Regions from separate parts of the Pantoea sp. B9002 genome, predicted to be linked through region 1. Evidence: predicted binding sites of a transcription regulator. Region 1 holds the regulator's gene; each other region holds the start of a gene.

Evidence for each region. The regulator sigma-54, encoded in region 1, starts transcription at its own class of promoters, with help from an activator protein. The targets are predictions, from matches to a motif close to GTTGGCACANNTTTCGCTNT.
Region 2: the regulator sigma-54 is predicted to act here: its motif matches at 2,023-2,042, upstream of HX773_RS20555 (gamma-glutamyltransferase family protein).
Region 3: the regulator sigma-54 is predicted to act here: its motif matches at 1,535-1,554, upstream of glnA (glutamate--ammonia ligase).
Region 4: the regulator sigma-54 is predicted to act here: its motif matches at 1,126-1,145, upstream of glnK (P-II family nitrogen regulator).

The regions. Positions count from the first base shown of each region.
Region 1 is NZ_JACAPA010000002.1:202,704-205,847, reverse strand. Features, by position in the region: gene lptA (lipopolysaccharide ABC transporter substrate-binding protein LptA) at 1-533, shown strand, start outside; gene lptC (LPS export ABC transporter periplasmic protein LptC) at 1-4, shown strand, start outside; gene lptB (LPS export ABC transporter ATP-binding protein) at 539-1,264, shown strand; gene rpoN (RNA polymerase factor sigma-54) at 1,313-2,752, shown strand; gene hpf (ribosome hibernation promoting factor) at 2,774-3,061, shown strand.
Region 2 is NZ_JACAPA010000046.1:43,463-46,606, reverse strand. Features, by position in the region: gene HX773_RS20565 (AtzE family amidohydrolase) at 1-104, opposite strand, end outside; gene hpxX (oxalurate catabolism protein HpxX) at 101-286, opposite strand; gene HX773_RS20555 (gamma-glutamyltransferase family protein) at 299-1,885, opposite strand; gene hpxU (MurR/RpiR family transcriptional regulator HpxU) at 2,111-2,950, shown strand; gene HX773_RS20545 (transporter substrate-binding domain-containing protein) at 3,143-3,144, shown strand, end outside.
Region 3 is NZ_JACAPA010000019.1:25,598-28,741, forward strand. Features, by position in the region: gene typA (ribosome-dependent GTPase TypA) at 1-1,262, opposite strand, end outside; gene glnA (glutamate--ammonia ligase) at 1,702-3,111, shown strand.
Region 4 is NZ_JACAPA010000011.1:128,164-131,307, forward strand. Features, by position in the region: gene HX773_RS09205 (SmdB family multidrug efflux ABC transporter permease/ATP-binding protein) at 1-939, shown strand, start outside; gene glnK (P-II family nitrogen regulator) at 1,199-1,537, shown strand; gene amtB (ammonium transporter AmtB) at 1,571-2,860, shown strand; gene tesB (acyl-CoA thioesterase II) at 2,932-3,144, opposite strand, start outside.

The DNA of each region.
Region 1 (3,144 bases):
ATAGCCTTAAGTTATTGCTGGTGAGTACGCTGCTGGCAACGAGCCTGCCTGCGCTGGCATTAACCGGCGACTCAGACAAACCGGTAAATATCGACTCCGTCAACCAGGCGCTGGACCTGCAGGGCAACGTCGCGACCTTTACCGGCAACGTGATTGTGACGCAGGGTTCCATCAAGATTACCGCCGATAAAGTGGTGGTCACTCGTCCGGGCGGCGATAGCAAAAAAACCATCGTTGATGCTTACGGCACGCCAGCTACCTTCTATCAGATGCAGGATAACGGCAAGCCGGTACAAGGCCACGCCAGTAAACTGCATTATGAATTGGCGAACGATTTTGTTGAGCTGACCGGTAATGCCTTCATTCAGCAGCAGGACAGCAACATCAAAGGCGACCGCATCACTTACCTGGTGAAAGAGCAGAAGATGCAGGCGTTCAGCCAGGGCGACAACAAGCGCGTGACTACCGTTCTGGTACCGTCGCAGCTGCAGGATAAAAACGGTTCGTCCGCGAGCCCTAAAAAGAGTAACTGATTGCTATGGCTACACTAATCGCTGAGAACCTGGCGAAAGCCTACAAAGGCCGCCGCGTGGTGGAAGATGTTAGCCTGCAGGTAAAATCCGGCGAGATTGTCGGCCTGCTGGGCCCAAACGGTGCCGGTAAAACCACCACCTTCTACATGGTGGTGGGCATTGTGCCGCGCGATGCGGGCCGCATCGTGATTGATGATGAAGACATCAGCATTCTGCCGCTGCATGCGCGCGCGCGTCGCGGCATCGGCTATCTGCCGCAGGAAGCCTCGATCTTCCGTCGCCTGAGCGTGTACGACAACCTGATGGCTGTGCTGCAGATTCGTGATGATTTAACCGAAGAACAGCGTCAGGACCGTGCCAACGAGCTGATGGAAGAGTTCCATATTGGCCATCTGCGCGACAGCATGGGCCAGGCGCTGTCGGGTGGTGAACGCCGTCGTGTGGAAATTGCCCGCGCGCTGGCGGCTAATCCGAAATTCATCCTGCTGGATGAGCCTTTTGCCGGTGTTGACCCGATCTCGGTTATCGACATCAAGAAAATCATCGAGCATCTGCGTGACAGTGGCCTTGGCGTGCTGATTACCGACCACAACGTGCGTGAAACCCTCGCGGTGTGTGAACGCGCTTATATCGTCAGCCAGGGACATTTAATTGCCCATGGCACGCCTGATGAAATTCTTGTAGATGAGCAGGTTAAGCGTGTTTATTTGGGCGAAGAGTTCAGACTCTGATAAGGTGTTGTAACACCCTACGTTTGCTTAGGAAATTCTTACCGAATTATGAAGCAAGGTTTGCAACTCAGGCTCAGCCAACAGCTGGCGATGACTCCACAGTTGCAGCAAGCAATTCGCTTGCTGCAACTCTCTACGCTTGAACTCCAGCAAGAACTGCAACTGGCGCTGGAAAGCAATCCGCTGCTTGAACAAACCGATCTGCACGAAGAAGTCGACGCACGTGAATTTCAGGATCAGGAAAGTGATTCTTTAGACACGCGCGAAGCGCTTGAACAGAAAGATATGCCCGAAGAGCTTCCGCTCGACGCTACCTGGGACGAAATCTACACCGCTGGCACACCGTCAGGCACCGGCACCGATTACCAGGATGACGAACTGCCCATCTATCAGGGCGAAACTACCCAATCGCTGCAGGATTACCTGATGTGGCAGGTTGAGTTAACGCCTTTCACTGATACCGATCGTGCGATTGCCACGTCAATTGTTGATGCCATTGATGAAACCGGCTATCTCACCGTCAGCTTACAAGACATTTATGACAGTATTGGCGATGAAGAGCTGGCGCTGGAAGAAGTCGAAGCCGTGCTCAAGCGCGTGCAGCGTTTCGATCCGGTCGGCGTCGGTGCGCGTGATTTGCGTGATTGCCTGTTAGTCCAGCTGTCGCAATATGCTGCCGACACGCCGATGCTGGCGGAAGCGCGCCTGATTGTTAGCGAACATCTCGATCTGCTGGCCAACCATGATTTCCGCAGCCTGATGCGCGTAACCCGTCTGAAGGAAGAGGTGCTGAAAGAGGCGATGCTGCTGATTCAGTCACTCGATCCGCGCCCAGGCCAGTCGATTAACACCAGCGAACCGGAATATGTCATTCCCGATGTGCTGGTGCGCAAAATCAGCAAGCGCTGGACGGTTGAACTCAATTCCGACAGCATGCCGCGTCTGAAGATCAATCAGCAGTATGCGGCGATGGGCGGAGCCGGCCGTAATGAAAGCGATAATCAGTTTATTCGCAGCAACTTACAGGAAGCCAAGTGGCTGATTAAGAGCCTGGAGAGCCGCAACGACACGCTGCTGAAAGTGACACGCTGTATCGTTGAACAGCAGCAGGCGTTTTTTGAGCAGGGTGAGGAGTACATGCGTCCGATGGTGCTGGCGGATATCGCTCAGGCTGTTGATATGCATGAATCCACCATTTCCCGCGTGACCACGCAAAAGTATTTACACAGCCCGCGTGGCATCTTTGAACTGAAGTATTTTTTCTCCAGTCACGTCAACACCGAAGGCGGCGGCGAAGCCTCGTCCACGGCGATTCGTGCATTGGTGAAAAAATTAATCTCGGCGGAAAACCCCGCAAAACCCTTGAGCGACAGCAAACTGACCTCCATGTTATCCGAACAGGGCATCATGGTAGCGCGACGTACGGTTGCTAAATATCGCGAGTCTTTATCGATACCGCCATCAAACCAGCGCAAGCAGTTGGTTTGACCGAACGAAGAAGGAAGACCTATGCAGCTAAACCTTACCGGACTTAATGTTGAAATTACCGAACCTCTGCGTGAATTTGTAAATACCAAATTTGCCAAACTGGAACACTATTTTGATCGTATCAATCAGGTTTATATTGTTCTGAAGGTAGAGAAGGTGACGCAGGTTGCGGATGCAACACTGCACGTCAACGGCGGGGAGCTGCACGCCACATCGGAAGCGGAAGACATGTACGCGGCCATCGACGGGTTAATCGATAAGCTTTCCCGTCAGCTGACCAAACACAAAGACAAACTGAAAAAACACTAACCTTCACGCTTGCAGAGTGCTGACTGATTCGGCACTTAGAGCATAAATGGGGCGGAACTTACCGCCCCGTTTTGTCATCTGCG
Region 2 (3,144 bases), on a different contig from region 1:
TGTTCAATCGCCGCCAGCGTAGTTTGTGCGATATCGCGGGCGCTGATCTCGCCCTGGCTCAGCGCGTGCTGCAGGGCGTTAATCGATAAAGATGACAGTTTCATGGATGAAACACTCCCGCCACTTCCAGCCGATCGTCGAGCGGCAGCGCCATCAGCGGCTCGGCCATCGCGGCGATGCGGTTGAACTGCATCAGCAGCTCGGCGCGGCGCGCATCATCCAGCTCCAGCGCCAGAATCTGCTCCATTTGGGCGATATAGGTGGCCCAATCCGGTTGTGAACTCATCAATAATCTCCGTTAGAAACCGGCGGCGCTGCCGTTGCTGCGCGGATCGAACGCGCCTTCCAGCATGCCATTGTTGTGTCTGACGATCGCGCCCGCATGGCCGACCACTTCACTGAAATCGGCTAGCAGTTCAACCTCATGGCCGAGCGCGCGCAGCTGCTGCACCGTTTCCGGCGCGATGCGCGCTTCGAGCTTGAGCGAATCGGATGATTGTCCCCACGTGCGACCCAGCAGCCAGCGCGGCGCGCTCACCGCCTGTTGCAGCGGATGCCCCTGAATCACGTGACGGGTGAAAATCGCTGCCTGGGTTTGCGGCTGGCCGTCGCCGCCCATCGAACCGTACACCATGGTGCGGCCATCTTTGAGACGCGCGGCGGCGGGATTGAGGGTGTGGAACGGCTGTTTGCCCGGCTGCAGCGCCAGCAAATGGTCGGGTTGCAGGCTGAAAGCGGCACCCCGGTTTTGCCAGGTGATGCCGGTGCCGGGCAGCACCACGCCGCTGCCGAATTCGTGATAGACGCTTTGGATAAACGAAACGGCCAATCCGCTGCTGTCCATCACGCCCATCCACACGGTGTCGCCCGGTCCGCGCCCGGTGCCCCACGCAGCGGCTTGTTGATCGTCCACCTGCGCCGCCAGCGTTCTGAGATGCTCATCATCCAGCAGGCTCTGCACATCGATGTCGATGTGGCGCGGATCGGTGATGTGCTTGTCGCGCAGCGCAAAGGCTTTTTTGGTGGCTTCGACGATGCGGTGTACGGTTTGCGCTTCATCTGCGTCAGCCATATTGAGCCGATCGGTAATGCCGAGGATCGCCAGCGACACCAAACCTTGCGTCGGCGGCGTCATGTTCCAGATATCGCCTTCACTGTGCGCCAGATGCAGCGGCGTACAGCGCCGGGCTTGGTGAGTCTGCAAATCCTCCAGCGTGATTGGCATTCCCAGCGCGGTCATTTCGCGCGCCAGATGGTGCGCCAGTTCACCGCGATAAAAACTCTCGAGTCCGTGATCGCACAGCATGCTCAGCGTATTCGCCAGCGCCGGTTGGGTGAAGCGACTGCCGGCAACTGGCACGCTGCCGTCCGGTAAAAAGGTGGCGGCAAAACCGGGTTGATGCTGCAGCTCGTGCTGTTTGGCGGCGGTGGCGGCGGCTTGCGAGGCGGTGACCGGAATGCCGTCGGCGGCATAGCGAATCGCATCGTGCAGCAAGCGGGTTAATGGCAGCGGTGTAGCGCCGAGTTCCTGCGCCAGCGTCAACGCTTCCTGCCAGCCGCTGACGGTGCCCGCCACGGTTAAGGCGGCTTTGGGGCCGCGATGCGGAATATGTGTTTCGCCGTGATAGAAATCGAGATGCGCCAGTGAACCGGCTGCGCCGCTGGCGTCAATGGCGATGGGATCGCCGTTTGGCGGTACCACCAGCCAGAAGCCGTCGCCGCCCAAACCGTTCATGTGCGGGTAAACCACGGCGATGGTTGCGGCGGCGGCCACCATCGCTTCCAGTGCATTGCCGCCTTCGCGCAGTACGGCTAAGGCGCTTTCGCTGGCGAGATGATGTGGCGTAACGGCCATGCCTAACGGCGCCATGTTGCTCTGTATCATAGTGATTTTTTCTCTTGTTCTCTTTAAACACTCTGTTTAATCACCGCACATTCCGTAGCGGCGCGATTTATCGCGCAATAAATTGCGCCGCTACGGAATGTGCGAATTCGTGAATATCTGCAAATACTGCATAAATCTAAGCAAGAGCTGTTCCAGTTTTGGTCGGACATCAATCTGGATCGATTTATGCTAGCTTGTGATGAAACGAAAGTTACAGGACCGATGATGAAACAACTTGATGAACGCCTCCGTAGTCACTATCCGCAACTGTCGCCGCAGGAGCAGCGCATTGCCGACTTCGTGTTTGACCATTTTGATGACCTGATCAGCTACAACAGCGCCGAGTTGGCGCGGCTGAGCGGCGTGTCGAAGGCCACGGTCAGCCGTTTGTTCAAGCGTCTCGGTTACGAGAAATATAAGGATATGCGCGACGAGCTGCGCATCCTGCGCCAGAGCGGCATGCCGCTCACCGACAACCGCGATGCGGTGCAGGGCAACACCTTGCTGTCGCGCCACTATAAGCAGGAGATGGCCAACCTGACGCAGTGGGTCAACAGCATCGATCCACAGCAGTTTGGCGAGGTGATTAGCGCGCTGGGTGCGGCGAAACGGGTGTTTATCATCGGCATGCGTAACGCCTATCCGGTGGCGCTGCACCTGCGTCAGCAGCTGATGCAGGCGCGTCCGCAGGTGCATGTGCTGCCGCAGCCGGGCCAGACGCTGGGCGAAGAGCTGGTGGATATCACGCCCGACGATATCGTGGTGGTGATGGCGTTTCGCCGCCGTCCACGCATCATTCGTCCGCTGATGCAGCAGCTGCAGCAAAGCAACATCCCGGTGCTGGCGCTGTGTGAGCCGCAGGCGCAGGGCATTATCACCTTAGCGCGCTGGCAGCTTTGCGCGCCACTCGACAGCGTGTCCGCCTTTGATAGCTACGCCTCCGCCATGAGCCTGATTAACCTGCTGGCGAATGCGTTGCTGCATGAAATGTTGTCGCAGGGCCGTCAGCGCATCCATCAAATTGCCGATCTTTATCAGCATCTCGACGAGCTGGAACACCGTTAACGGGCGCCATTGTGGTGCATTGCACTGTTTTTGATCGTTCATTCCAACGGGCGCAATGCCCGTTTTTGCTGCCTTCAATGCGGTAAATCCCCGTTTTTTCCTCTTTCTTCTCGCGGCACTGCGGTTGGCACATTAGTTGCAGAATGATTCATCAAGAATCTTTTGTTTCACGTAAACTCACCGGGGTGCATAAT
Region 3 (3,144 bases), on a different contig from region 1:
TCACCCATCGCTTGCATCACAGAACCCTGATGGGTTTCTTCGATGTCGAGGGTCACGTTTTCGAATGGCTCCTGCTTACGGCCTTCGAACTCGCGGAAGATGACTTTCGGACGGGATACCGCCAGCTCGAAACCTTCACGACGCATGTTCTCGATCAGAACCGACAAGTGCAGCTCACCACGACCGGAAACGCGGAACGCATCCGAATCTTCGGTTTCTTCAACGCGCAGTGCCACGTTGTGTACCAGCTCTTTGTTCAAACGCTCCAGGATCTGGCGCGAGGTCACGAACTTACCTTCTTTACCGCAGAACGGTGAGGTGTTCACGTTGAAGAACATGGTAACGGTTGGCTCATCGACGCTCAGGGCTGGCAGCGCTTCCACATTCTGCGTGTCGCAGATGGTGTCAGAGATGTTCAGCTCGCCCAGACCGGTGATGGCGATGATGTCGCCCGCTTCCGCCAGGGTGCTTTCGATACGCTCCAGACCAAGGTGGCCCAGCACTTTACCGACTTTACCGTTACGGGTTTTGCCTTCGCTATCAATGATAGTGACTTGCTGGTTCGGCTTCACGGTACCGCGCTTGATGCGGCCGATGCCGATCACGCCCAGATAGTTGTTGTAGTCCAGCTGCGAGATCTGCATCTGCAGTGGCGCTTCAACTTCAACCTGAGGTGGAGAAACGTGGTCAACGATCGCCTGATACAGCGGGGTCATGTCGTCAGCCATGTCGGTGTGTTCCAGACCCGCGATACCATTCAACGCCGAAGCGAAGATGATCGGGAAGTCCAGCTGCTCGTCGGTCGCATCCAGGTTAACGAACAGGTCAAATACCTGATCAACAACCCAATCAGGACGCGCGCCCGGACGGTCAACTTTGTTGATAACCACAATCGGCTTCAAACCATGAGCAAATGCTTTCTTGGTTACGAAGCGGGTTTGCGGCATAGGGCCATCCATCGCATCTACAACCAGCAGCACCGAATCAACCATGGACATTACACGTTCCACTTCACCACCGAAGTCGGCGTGTCCTGGGGTATCAACGATGTTGATACGGTAGTCGTTCCATTTGATAGCGGTGTTTTTTGCGAGGATGGTAATCCCACGCTCTTTCTCCAAATCGTTGGAGTCCATTACGCGCTCAGTCGCTTCGGTACGAGCATCAAAAGTACCGGACTGTTGTAGCAGCTTGTCAACCAGGGTGGTCTTACCATGGTCAACGTGCGCGATGATGGCGATGTTACGCAAATTTTCGATCACAGCTTTGCCTCAGGCATTATAGAAATAACGCGGTATTGTACACGGATTAAGCGGAAGACTGAACATGATCACAGATTTCGCCGAAAGTTTCTCGTAGCGCTGGTTTTTAGCACCATTTACGGTGCATTAATCTGCACTGCGGTGGCAAATTGCACCATATTGGTGCTTAACTTCACCTGCTACGCACCAATATGATGCATGCAATCCATCCTGGTGCAGCCTTCGACTCACGAAAGGGCGCATTGTAGCGCCATTTTCGCCATTGTCATAAAGTTGGCACAGAATTCGCTTTATATATTTTAAGCGAAAACGACAGTTATAAAACGGTTGAAAGAGCTTGCCGAGATCTTTGGTTAGGAATGGTCAGCAGTCGTGACACATTCCCGGCAACGAAGTTCTCTCACCATGACGATAATGACCATTTCCAGGAGAGTTGAGTATGTCCGCTGAACACGTTCTCTCGATGATGAACGAGCATGAAGTTAAGTTTGTTGACCTGCGTTTTACCGACACTAAAGGTAAAGAACAGCACGTTACTATCCCTGCTCACCAGGTTAACGCTGACTTCTTTGAAGAAGGCAAAATGTTCGATGGCTCCTCCATCGGTGGCTGGAAAGGCATTAACGAATCAGACATGGTGCTGATGCCGGATGCAACCACTGCAGTCATGGATCCGTTCTTCGAAGACTCGACCCTGATCATCCGTTGCGACATCCTTGAGCCAGGCACACTGCAGGGCTACGACCGTGACCCACGCTCCATTGCTAAGCGTGCAGAAGAGTTCCTGCGTTCTTCAGGCATCGCGGATACCGTGCTGTTTGGACCAGAGCCAGAGTTCTTCCTGTTCGATGACATCCGTTTCGGTTCTTCTACTTCAGGTTCACACGTTGCTATCGACGATATCGAAGCAGCATGGAACACCGGTAAAGAGTACGAAGGCGGTAACAAAGGTCACCGTCCAGGTCTGAAAGGCGGTTACTTCCCAGTGCCACCGGTTGACTCAGGACAGGACATTCGTTCTGCCATGTGTCTGACCATGGAGCAGATGGGTCTGGTGGTTGAAGCACATCACCACGAAGTAGCCACTGCTGGTCAGAACGAAGTGGCAACCCGCTTCAACACCATGACCAAAAAAGCTGACGAAATTCAGATCTACAAATACGTGGTGCACAACGTTGCTCACGCGTACGGCAAAACGGCAACCTTTATGCCTAAGCCAATGTTCGGCGATAACGGTTCTGGTATGCACTGCCACATGTCCCTGTCAAAAGGCGGCGTGAACCTGTTCTCTGGCGACAAGTACGGCGGCCTGTCTGAAACTGCTCTGTTCTACATCGGCGGTATCATCAAGCACGCTAAAGCGATCAACGCCCTGGCGAACCCAACCACCAACTCTTACAAGCGTCTGGTCCCAGGCTACGAAGCACCCGTTATGCTGGCTTACTCTGCCCGTAACCGTTCTGCTTCTATCCGTATCCCAGTGGTTGCCAGCCCGAAAGCACGTCGTATCGAAGCACGCTTCCCGGATCCAGCGGCTAACCCATACCTGGCATTCACCGCGCTGCTAATGGCCGGTCTTGATGGTGTTATCAACAAGATCCACCCTGGCGATGCGATGGACAAAAACCTGTATGACCTGCCACCGGAAGAAGAAGCTGAGATTCCAAAAGTTGCAGGTTCTCTGGAAGAAGCACTGAACGCACTGAACGAAGACCGCGAGTTCCTGACCCGTGGCGGCGTGTTCACTGATGACGCTATCGATGCGTACATCGAACTGCGTAAGCCAGAAGTTGACCGTGTGCGTATGACTCCGCACCCAGTTGAGTTCGAACTGTACTACAGCGTTTAATTTAAAAATTTCAGCTCTCTGTTCACGCGCTCT
Region 4 (3,144 bases), on a different contig from region 1:
GAAGTCGGCGTGCTGTATGCCTTTATTACCTATCTTGGCCGCCTCAATGAACCGCTGATTGAACTCACTACGCAGCAGTCGATGCTGCAGCAGGCGGTGGTGTCCGGCGAGCGCATCTTCGAACTGATGGATGCGGATCAGCAAGCTTACGGCAACGATATTCAGCCGCTGGCTTCCGGCAGCATCTCGCTGCGGGATGTGAGCTTTGCCTATCGCGATAATCGCGATGTGCTCAGCAATATCAATCTTGAAGTTCCGGCGCGTCATTTTGTTGCGCTGGTGGGACATACCGGCAGCGGGAAAAGCACGCTGGCGAATCTGCTGATGGGCTATTACCCGGTGACGCGCGGCAGCATCGAACTGGATGGTCGCCCGCTGCCGCAACTGTCGCATGCCGCTTTACGTCAAAGCGTTGCGATGGTGCAACAGGATCCGGTGGTGCTGGCGGATTCGCTGCTGGCCAACGTGCGTTTGGGGCGCGATATCCCGGAAGATCAGGTGTGGCAGGCGCTGGAGACGGTGCAGCTGGCACCGCTGGCGCGCAGCATGGCGGACGGCATCCATACGCGTTTAGGCGAGCAGGGCAATAATCTGTCGGTTGGGCAGAAACAGCTGCTGGCGCTGGCGCGCGTGTTGGTGTCTTTACCGCAAATCCTGATCCTCGACGAAGCCACGGCGAATATCGATTCCGGCACGGAACAGGCGATTCAGCATGCGTTACGTGCATTACGCCAGCACAGCACGCTGGTGGTGATCGCGCATCGCCTTTCCACCATTACCGAGGCCGATCAGATTTTAGTGCTGCATCGCGGTCAGGTGGTGGAGCGCGGTACGCATGCTGAACTGTTGGCCGAGCAGGGCCGTTACTGGCAGATGTATCAGCTGCAGCAGGCCGGCGATGAACTCGCGGCGAGCATCCCCGTACAAGCTGAAGGGTGAATTGCACCTTTTTTGCACAGTTTTATCGGAATGTTCTGTATTGATGCACTTCTTTGAGGCTTAAAGCACCAAAGAAGTGCAATATTGCAACACCTTTCCTCTTCCTCCTCCGCAATCTGCGCTGTGCTTCACATAACGAAGCGTGATGCAGCGCGCCTATGCTACTGACATTCCCCTTTTTTTATTTATGGCACAGCCTTTGCTTATATCCCTACGTGTCCGCGAAGACTCACTCAATTTCTTATCCGGAGGGGAACGTATGAAGCTGGTTACCGTGGTAATCAAACCATTTAAGCTGGAGGACGTGCGTGAAGCCTTATCCTCTATTGGCATTCAGGGACTGACAGTTACCGAGGTTAAAGGTTTCGGTCGCCAGAAAGGTCACGCAGAGCTTTATCGCGGTGCCGAGTACAGCGTTAACTTCCTGCCAAAAGTAAAAATTGATATCGCTATTGCGGACGACCAGCTTGATGAAGTGGTCGATGTCATCAGCAAAGCCGCGTATACCGGCAAAATTGGCGACGGCAAGATTTTCGTCGCAGAACTGCAGCGCGTCATTCGTATTCGTACCGGCGAGACCGACGAAGCAGCACTGTAACTGGGGCTCTGAATTGTGATGGGATGGAAAGAAATGAATAAACTGATAACGAAGTTGGGCCTCACCAGCCTTGCGCTGTTACCTTCTCTGGCGATGGCGGCAGCCCCTGCAGTAGCGGATAAAGCCGATAACGCCTTTATGATGATCTGTACCGCCTTGGTACTTTTTATGTCGATTCCCGGCATTGCGCTGTTCTACGGCGGTTTGATTCGCGGCAAGAACGTGCTGTCGATGCTGACGCAGGTTGCGGTGACCTTCTCACTGGTTTGTGTGCTGTGGGTGATTTACGGCTACTCGCTGGCGTTCAGTGAAGGCAACTCCTTCTTCGGTAGCTTCCAGTGGGCGATGCTGAAAAATATTGAGCTGAAAGCGCTGATGGGCAGCTTCTATCAGTACATTCACGTTGCGTTTCAGGCTTCCTTCGCCTGTATCACCGTCGGCCTGATTGTCGGTGCGCTGGCTGAACGTATTCGCTTCTCTGCGGTTCTGATTTTTGTGGTGGTATGGCTGACGCTGGCTTATCTGCCAATCGCACACATGGTGTGGGCGGGTGGCTTGCTGGCGCAAGACGGCGCGCTCGACTTCGCGGGCGGCACCGTGGTTCACATCAACGCCGCGGTTGCTGGCCTGGTGGGTGCTTACCTGGTGGGCAAACGTGCAGGTTTCGGCAAAGAAGCCTTCAAACCACACAACCTGCCGATGGTGTTCCTCGGTACCGCGATTCTGTATGTGGGCTGGTTCGGCTTCAACGCCGGTTCTGCTTCCTCAGCTAACGAAATCGCTGCGCTGGCGTTCCTGAATACCGTGGTGGCTACAGCGGGTGCGGTACTTTCGTGGGTGTTTGGCGAGTGGGCGGTACGCGGTAAACCTTCTCTGCTCGGTGCTTGCTCTGGCTTCATCGCTGGTCTGGTGGCGATTACCCCAGCTTGTGGTTATGTCGGTGTCGGCGGCGCGCTGATTATCGGTCTGGCGGGTGGTTTAGCCGGTCTGTGGGGCGTAACAACCCTGAAGAAATGGCTGCGCGTTGATGACCCATGTGATGTGTTCGGTGTGCACGGCGTGTGTGGCATCCTCGGTTGTATCCTGACCGGCGTGTTCGCATCCTCTTCACTGGGCGGCGTAGGCTACGCAGAAGGCGTGACCATGGGCCATCAGGTTTGGATTCAGCTGTTCAGCGTGGGTGTGACCATCGTCTGGACTGCAGTTGTAGCTTTCATCGGCTTCAAACTGGCGGATATGATTGTTGGCCTGCGTGTTCCGGAAGATCAGGAACGTGAAGGTCTGGATGTGAACAGCCACGGCGAGAACGCTTACAACCAGTAACAGCCGGGCTAAAGAAGAGCAGTGCGCTAAAATTATAAAAAAACAGAGGGGCGATAATATCGCCCCTTTTTTTATGCGTCGCGTTGACGCATCACGCCTTCCTGCACCGTGGTCGCCACCAGTCGGCCATCCTGCGTATAAAACTCGCCACGCACAAAACCGCGCGCGCCGGAGGCCGAGGTGCTCACTACGCTGTACAGCAGCCATTCAGACAAGTCGAACGGGCGATGGAACCACATTGAGTGATCGATGGTTGCAACCTGCATATCGGCTTCGAGGAAGCC